One region of the Streptomyces sp. NBC_01012 genome, then DNA from elsewhere that is predicted to be linked to it. Evidence: predicted binding sites of a transcription regulator. Region 1 holds the regulator's gene; the other holds the start of a gene.

Region 1 (4,356 bases):
GGCCCTGACGGCCCAGCTGGACCAGGTCCGTACCGCGCTCAACGAGCGCACGGGCGACCTCCAGCGGCTCCAGGCCGAGTACCAGAACTACCGTCGCCGGGTCGAGCGTGACCGGGTGCAGGTCAAGGAGGTCGCATCGGCGAATCTCCTGTCCGAGCTCCTGCCGGTGCTCGACGACATCGGCCGGGCCCGGGAGCACGGCGAGCTCGTCGGAGGCTTCAAGGCGGTGGCCGAATCGGTGGAGACGGTCGTCGCGAAGCTGGGCCTCCAGCAGTTCGGCAAGGAGGGTGAGCCCTTCGACCCGACGATCCACGAGGCCCTGATGCACTCGTACGCGCCGGACGTCACCGAGACGACCTGCGTGGCGATCCTGCAGCCTGGGTACCGCATCGGGGAGCGCACCATCCGCCCCGCGCGGGTGGCCGTGGCCGAACCGCAGCCGGGCGCCACGCCCGCGGCGGCGAAGGAAGAGAAGGCAGACGACGAGGAGAGCGGTGGCACCGAAGAGGTCTGACATTCTGTCCGACCACTGCGGTGCACACCGACGGGGCGTGCGGCCGGCCACGGGGCCGGCCGCACGGCCGATCGTCCGGAAGGAGGGACGTCGATGAGCACGAAGGACTTCGTCGAGAAGGACTACTACAAGGTTCTCGGCGTCCCCAAGGACGCCACCGACGCCGAGGTCAAGAAGGCGTACCGGAAGCTCGCCCGCGAGTACCACCCGGACGCCAACAAGGGTGACGCCAAGGCCGAGGGCCGCTTCAAGGAGATCTCCGAGGCGAACGACGTCCTCGGTGACCCCAAGAAGCGCAAGGAGTACGACGAGGCACGCGCCCTCTTCGGCAGCGGCGGCTTCCGTCCCGGTCCCGGTGGACCCGGTGGTGCGGGCGGCAACTTCAACTTCGACCTGGGCGACCTCTTCGGAGGTGCCCCGGGCGGTGGCCAGACCACCAGCGCCGGCGGCTTCGGCGGAGGTGGCGGCGGCCTGGGCGATGTCTTCGGCGGACTGTTCAACCGCGGGGGTACGGGCACCCGTGTCCAGCCGCGCCGCGGCCAGGACATCGAGTCCGAGGTGACGCTCAGCTTCACCGAGGCGGTCGACGGGGCCACGGTCCCGCTGCGGATGTCCAGCCAGGCACCCTGCAAGGCGTGTTCGGGCACCGGCGACAAGAACGGCACCCCGAGGGTCTGCCCGACCTGTGTCGGCACCGGCCAGGTGTCGCGCGGCACCGGCGGCGGGTTCTCGCTGACCGATCCCTGCGTGGACTGCAAGGGCCGGGGCCTCATCGCCCAGGACCCCTGCGACGTCTGCAAGGGCAGCGGCCGGGCGAAGTCCTCGCGGACCATGCAGGTGCGGATTCCGGCGGGCGTATCCGACGGCCAGCGCATCCGGCTGCGCGGCAAGGGCAGCCCGGGCGAGCGCGGAGGCCCGGCCGGCGACCTGTACGTCGTCGTCCACGTCGACGCCCACCCGGTCTTCGGCCGCAAGGGCGACAACCTCACCGTCACCGTGCCCGTCACCTTCCCGGAGGCGGCACTCGGCGGCGAGGTGAAGGTGCCCACGCTCGGCGGGCCCCCGGTCACCCTGAAGCTGCCGGCCGGCACGCCCAACGGACGTACGATGCGGGCCCGGGGCAAGGGAGCCGTACGCAAGGACGGCACCCGTGGCGACCTTCTGGTCACCGTGGAGGTGTTCGTGCCCACCGGCCTGGGCACGGATGCTCAGGACGCGCTGGAGGCCTACCGGAAGTCGACCGCGGGGGAGGACCCGCGGGCGGAGCTGTTCCAGGCTGCGAAGGGAGCTTGAGATGGACGGCCGGCGACGCAATCCGTACCAGCTGACCGACGAATCACCGGTCTATGTGATCTCGATCGCGGCCCAGCTCTCGGGCCTGCACCCGCAGACACTGCGCCAGTACGACCGGCTCGGCCTGGTCTCGCCGGACCGCACGGCCGGACGAGGCCGTCGCTACTCGGCCCGGGACATCGAACTGCTGCGCACCGTCCAGCAGTTGTCGCAGGACGAGGGCATCAACCTCGCGGGCATCAAGCGCATCATCGAGCTGGAGAACCAGGTCGCCGCGCTCCAGCAGCGCGTCGCCGAGCTGTCGGCGGCGGTGGACGGGGCGGCCGTGGCCATGCAGCAGCGCGAGGCCCAGGTACACGCCTCCTACCGGCGTGACCTCGTGCCGTACCAGGACGTGCAGCAGGCCGGCGCGCTGGTCGTCTGGCGGCCCAAGCGGGCGAAGGACTGAGCGGCCGAAGGACTGAGCAGTCGAAGGTCTGAGCGGCCGAAGGACTGAGCCGCCGAGCGGCTGAAGGGGCCCTCCCCGGAGTCTCATGACTCCGGGGAGGGCCCCTTCGCCATGGCCGAGTCCCCCGTGACCGGACTGGCGTCCACGATGCCGGACCGTGTGATCAGGACGCCGAGATGGGTACGGCTGGTGGCGCCCAGGGCCTGCATGAGCTTGGCGATGTGGGAGCGGCAGGTACGGACGCTGATGCCCAGCTTGCGGGCGACCACGTCATCGACGTGGCCCTCGCCCAGCAGCCGGGCGATGCTCTGCTGGACGGCCGTGACCGGGGCGCCCGGGGTGGGCGCGGGCAGCTGCTGCGCGAAGGGCGTGGCCTGCGCCCAGAGGACCTCGTAGACCTGGATGAGATAGGCGACCAGGGCGGGGTGGCGTATGCGCAGGGCGGTCCTGCGGTCGGGAGCCGCAGGGATGAACGCGACGGTCCGGTCGAAGATGATCAGGCGTTCCACGGTCTGCTCGGTGGTACGCACCTGTAGGTCGTCGGAGGAGAACTGCCCCAGGTAGTCCCTGACCGTGCTGCTGTAGCGCGCCGGGTGCTGGTAGATGTGCCGGAGCCTTGCCCCGCGCCCGATGGCGGTCCTGGCGTTGGTGACGCCCCGCGGCATTCCGTTCCGGGGGCGGTCGCTGCCCGGCTGGGCGGTGAGGACCTCATGGGTGACCGCGGCGCTCCCCTCGTACAGCGCCGCCTCGATCACCTCCTGCCCCTCCAGCACCGTGATCGCCAGATCGGGATCGGCACTGGCGACGGAGGCCAGCGGAGTGAGCGAACGGCTGAGCGCGGCGGCCAGCTGTACGCGCTCGTCCAGTTCACGGGTGAGCGGCTGGAGGATGTGCGCCAGGGCGGCGGACGGGGGGACGGGGAGCATCCAGGCGGTGTCGCCCGGCTCGGGCTGGACCAGGCCCATGTCGACCAGGCAGGGAGCGGAGGCGAGGCGGCTGCGGGGGACGCGTCCCGCGACGACCGCTTCCTCGTAGAGGCGCAGGCCGGGCGCGCAGAGCTCTCTCGGCCCGTGCGAATGCACCGGGTTTGCCTCATCGATAGTGATTTGACGACCCCCCACTTCGTGCACTGCAACAAGATGACCGTGGCGCGGACGCGGCTGCGGGGAGAGGCTTCGGGTGGCGCACGGTCAGGACTCCTCGTCCAGGATCCCGGCCCGCGCGATCAGATAGCCGAGCTGGGCGCGGCTCGTGCTGCCGAGGGTGGCCGACAGCTTCGCGACGTGGGCCCGGCAGGTGCGGACGTTCATGCCGAGACGGCGGGCGATCGAGTCGTCCACGTGCCCTTCGACGAGGAGTTGCGCTATGGAACGCTGAACACCGCTGATCCCCTTGGTGGGTGGGTCGTACCCGACCTCTCCGAGCAGGGGGGACGCTCGGCTCCACAGCTGCTCGAAGACCTTCACCAGGTAGTTGACGAGCCCGGGGTGGCGGAGTTCGAGGGCGACCTGGTCGTCGTTCTGGGCGGGTATGAAGGCCACCGTGCGGTCGAAGACGAGGAGGCGCTCTATGAGCTCCTCCAGGGTGCGGATCTCCACCTTGTCGTTGGCCAGGCGCGCCGCGTAGGCGAGCGTGCCCTGACTGTGCCGGACGGTGTGCTGGTAGAGCGTGCGCATGCTGACGCCCCGGTCGACGACCGTCAGGGCGCGTTCCAGGCCCTCGCTGAGGCGGTCCTCGCCGCGGTCTCCGCCCGGCTGGACGGTGAGCACCTCCGTACGGCATTCGGCGGTGGCGAGGTCGAGCGCGGCGTTGATCCGGTGGCCGCCCTCCAGCACCGTGATGGCATGGGTGGTCGGCGGGTCCTGGGCGCTGATGTCCATGAACGGCTCGAAGGACTCCGCCAGCTCCACGGAGCGCCGCCGGCGCTCCTTGATCTCCCGCTCGATGGGGTGCAGACGCTGGGCCAGCGCGGCGGACGGCGGGACGGGCCTGAGCCAGGTCGTGTCGTCCGGATCGGGGTGCAGAAGCGCGAAGTCCATGAGGCAGGGAGCGGGGCCGACTTCCGCGCGCGAAATGCGTCCGGAACGAAGGGCACTGGCGT
Region 2 (4,356 bases), 1.6 Mb from region 1:
GGCCGTCGCCGCAGCTCGGCCAGTATTTCGCAGGAGCACCGCACTCCGCTCGGCCAAGCGGTTGGCCGCCGCTCTGGTGACGGTGCTCACACTCGTGCTGAGCGGCTGCTCGATGCAGACCACGACTCCGGGCTTCGTCGACGTCCTGCGGAAGGAGGGCCGCACCCTGGTGACGGTCCCCCGGCTGATGGCTCCCGCGGAGCCCGAGCCCGGCACGGTCCACCGCCCCTGACCCGCCCCGCACACGCGTCGGCCCGCCCTCCGGGGGAGAGCGGGCCGACCGTGACCGGCCGTCGGCGTGATGTCACGCCCGTCACAGCATGACGCCTACGCGGCGGCCGGGATCCTGTCGCGCACCGACGCCGGGGCGAGCGCGATCTCCAGCACCTGACGGACATCGTTGACCGGGTGGACCTCCAGCGTGTCGAGGACCTCGGCCGGGACGTCGTCCAGGTCGGCCTCGTTGCGCTTGGGGATCACCACGGTCGTGATGCCCGCCCGGTGCGCGGCCAGCAGCTTCTGCTTCAGCCCGCCGATCGGCAGCACCCGCCCGGTCAGCGACACCTCACCGGTCATCGCGACGTCCGTCCTGACCAGCCGCCCCGAGAGCAGGGAGGCCAGCGCCGTCGTCATCGTGATGCCGGCGCTCGGGCCGTCCTTCGGGACCGCGCCCGCCGGGAAGTGGATGTGCGCGCCCCGGTCCTTGAGGTCGGCGACCGGCAGCTCCAGCTCCGCACCGTGCGACCGCAGGAAGCTGAGGGCGATCTGCGCGGACTCCTTCATCACATCACCGAGCTGACCGGTCAGGGTGAGTCCGGACGCCCCGGTCTCGGGGTCGGCCAGCGACGCCTCGACGAACAGCACGTCGCCGCCCGCCCCCGTCACCGCGAGTCCGGTGGCCACACCCGGCACCGCGGTGCGGCGCTCGGCCGGGTCCTGGGCGGACTCGGGCACGTGGTGCGGCCGGCCGATCAGGCCCCTGAGGTCGGCGTCGGTCACCGTGAACGGCAGTTCCCGGTCGCCCAGTTCGTGCTGGGCCGCGACCTTGCGGAGCAGCCGCCCGACCGCCCGCTCCAGATTCCGCACCCCGGCCTCCCGGGTGTACTCGCCGGCCAGCTTGCGCAGCGCGGACTCGTCGAGGCCGACCTCCTCCTTCTCCAGACCGGCCCGCTCCAGCTGGCGCGGGAGCAGGTGGTCCCGGGCGATGACGACCTTCTCGTCCTCGGTGTAGCCGTCGAGCGTGACCAGCTCCATGCGGTCGAGCAGGGCCTCGGGGATGGCTTCGAGGACATTGGCCGTGGCCAGGAACACCACGTCGCTGAGGTCGAGTTCGACCTCCAGGTAGTGGTCGCGGAAGGTGTGGTTCTGCGCCGGGTCGAGGACTTCGAGCAGGGCGGCCGCCGGGTCGCCCCGGAAGTCCGAGCCGACCTTGTCGATCTCGTCGAGCAGGACGACCGGGTTCATCGAGCCGGCCTCCTTGATCGCCCGTACGATCCGGCCGGGCAGCGCGCCGACGTACGTACGCCGGTGACCCCTGATCTCGGCCTCGTCCCGGACGCCGCCGAGCGCGACCCGGACGAACTTGCGCCCCATGGCGTGCGCGACGGACTCGCCGAGCGAGGTCTTGCCGACACCAGGCGGTCCGACCAGCGCCAGGACGGCACCGCCGCGCCGGCCGCCGACGACGCCGAGGCCACGGTCGGCACGCCGCTTGCGCACCGCGAGGTACTCGGTGATGCGTTCCTTCACGTCCTGGAGACCGGCGTGCTCGGCGTCCAGGATCTCCTGGGCGCCCTTGATGTCGTACGCGTCCTCGGTCCGCTCGGTCCAGGGGAGTTCGAGGACGGTGTCCAGCCAGGTCCTGATCCAGGAGCCCTCGGGGCTCTGGTCGGAGGCACGCTCCAGCTTCTCGACCTCCTTGAGCGCGGCCTCACGGACGTGCCCGGGGAGGTCGGCGGCCTCGACACGGGCCCGGTAGTCGTCGGACTCGTCCTCCGGGTCACCGTTGAGCTCGGTGAGCTCCTTGCGTACGGCGTCGAGCTGACGCCGCAGCAGGAATTCGCGCTGCTGCTTGTCGACGCCCTCCTGGACGTCCTTGGCGATGGACTCGGCCACATCCTGCTCGGCGAGGTGTTCACCGAGCCACTGGACGGCGAGCTTCAGCCGGGTGACCGCGTCGGCGGTCTCCAGCAGCTGGATCTTCTGGGCAACGGTCAGGAAGGGCGAGTACCCGGAGTTGTCGGCGAGCGCGGAGATGTCATCGATCTGCTGGACACGGTCCACGACCTGCCAGGCACCGCGCTTCTTCAGCCAGCTGGTCGCGAGGGCCTTGTACTCCTTGGCGAGCTCGGCGACGGAGCCGGGGAGGGGATCGGGCAGGGATACGTCGATCCGGGTGCCCTCCACCCACAGCGCGTTGCCGGGCCCACTGGTGCCCGCGCCGATCCGCACCCGGTCACGGGCCCGGATCAGTGCGCCCGGGTCCCCGTCCGAGAGCCGCCCGACCTGCTCGACGGTTCCCAGGACACCGGTCCCGGCGTGATTCCCGTCGATACGCGGCACGAGCAGCACCTCGGGCTTGCCGCCTCCCGGCCGTGCGACGGCCTGGGCGGCTTCCACGGCGGCGCGCACCTCGGCATCCGACAGGTCGAGCGGCACCACCATGCCGGGCAGCACGACCTCGTCGTCGAGCGGCAGCACGGGCAGGTCGACGGGCGTGAACGCCTTCGATGCATTCGACTCAGCAGTCATGATCTCCCCTTCGGCAGGCAAGTTGAGCTATATGGACTCAATGCTTGTGAGCCGTGAGATGTTCCCCGCCCTGTGTTCGCTCTCAGCGATCAGCCGCGCACGACCTGCCGTCCCTACGCCAGCGCCGCGTGGGGCCCGCCCATTCCCGGAGACCCGGACAACCGGCTGGCCCGCAGGACCGGCCCCGGGCAAAATGGACCGTTGCACGAGTGAACCGACGCCTGCCCGGAGACCGGAGAACGCGCCCATGACGCCCGCCACAGACGCCCACCGCCCCGTCGTCCTGGACCGGCGCGAAGGGCCGTTCGGCGAAGTCGTCCTGCGCGAGCGCGGCGACGACTTCGAGATCATCGCCAACGGCTGCTTCCTGATGGACACCTCCGACGGACGTTCCGAGCGGCTGCTCATCGACGCGGCGCTCGCCACCCTGCCCGCCGGGCGCCCCGACCTGTCGGTGCTGATCGGCGGGCTCGGTGTCGGCTTCTCGCTGGTACGGGCGGCCACCGAGCCGCGCTGGGGACGGATCGCGGTCGTCGAGCGGGAGCAGGCCATCGTCGACTGGCACCTCGACGGGCCGCTCGCCCGGATCTCCGGGGCCGCACTCGCCGACTCCCGCACCGAGATCCTCCGCACGGACCTCGTCGACCACCTCCGTACGACCACGGAGCGTTACGACGCGCTGTGCCTGGACATCGACAACGGCCCCGACTGGACCGTCACCGAGGACAACGGAAACCTCTACTCACCCGCAGGACTGGCGGCCTGCCGGGCGCGTCTGACGCCCGGCGGAGTCCTCGCCGTATGGTCCGCACAGCCGTCCCCCGCGTTCGACCACGCCTTGCGGAATGCCGGATTCCACGCAGTAACGACCGAAGAAGTAGCCGTTGCCCGAGGTGTTCCGGACGTGGTCCATCTCGCACTCAGGGACGACTGAACCCTCACCGGGTGTCCACATCCCTGCCCCATCATGGATTCGGCGGCGCAGGTCCGCCGATCCGCCCCCTTTCCCGTGGGTAACACCTTCACGACGGACAACACCCTGCGTAGCCGAGAGGCGCCTTCTGCCTTTACGCTCTGACCGGCACAAGGGATCACCGACGAAAACCACAAGCGATAACCGTGCCTCCGGGGGAATGGCCCCCGCGAGAACGGGCAGGGGCGGGGCGATGGAACAGACACACACCACCCACAACGGCGTCGCGGCCACCCCCGGGGCTCAGCGCCGGGTGCTGGTGGTAGAGGACGACGCGACGATCGTCGACGCCATTTCCGCGCGGCTGCGGGCCGAGGGCTTCCTGGTGCAGACCGCGCTGGACGGCCCGGCGGCCGTCGACGCGGCCGAGGCCTGGCAGCCCGACCTGATGGTGCTCGACATCATGCTTCCCGGCTTCGACGGCCTGGAGGTCTGCCGCCGGGTGCAGGCCCAGCGCCCTGTGCCGGTGCTGATGCTCACCGCACGCGACGACGAGACCGACATGCTGGTCGGACTCGGCGTCGGCGCCGACGACTACATGACCAAGCCGTTCTCCATGCGGGAGCTGGCCGCGCGGGTGCACGTCCTGCTGCGCCGCGTCGAGCGGGCCGCCCTGGCCGCGGTGACACCGC

What was found. Region 1 encodes HspR, which represses chaperone genes until heat shock. Its sites were predicted from a motif close to TTGAGNNNNNNNNNCTCAA; they were not measured.
Region 2: the regulator HspR is predicted to act here: its motif matches at 2,774-2,792, upstream of lon (endopeptidase La).

Annotation. Positions count from the first base shown of each region.
Region 1 is NZ_CP108688.1:4,048,698-4,053,053, forward strand. Features, by position in the region: gene grpE (nucleotide exchange factor GrpE) at 1-514, shown strand, start outside; gene dnaJ (molecular chaperone DnaJ) at 608-1,807, shown strand; gene OG623_RS18310 (heat shock protein transcriptional repressor HspR) at 1,809-2,255, shown strand; gene OG623_RS18315 (LuxR C-terminal-related transcriptional regulator) at 2,339-3,361, opposite strand; gene OG623_RS18320 (helix-turn-helix transcriptional regulator) at 3,446-4,356, opposite strand, start outside.
Region 2 is NZ_CP108688.1:2,424,678-2,429,033, forward strand. Features, by position in the region: partial or broken gene OG623_RS10535 (polysaccharide deacetylase family protein) at 128-232, shown strand; gene lon (endopeptidase La) at 328-2,751, opposite strand; gene OG623_RS10545 (spermidine synthase) at 2,999-3,685, shown strand; gene OG623_RS10550 (response regulator transcription factor) at 3,918-4,356, shown strand, end outside.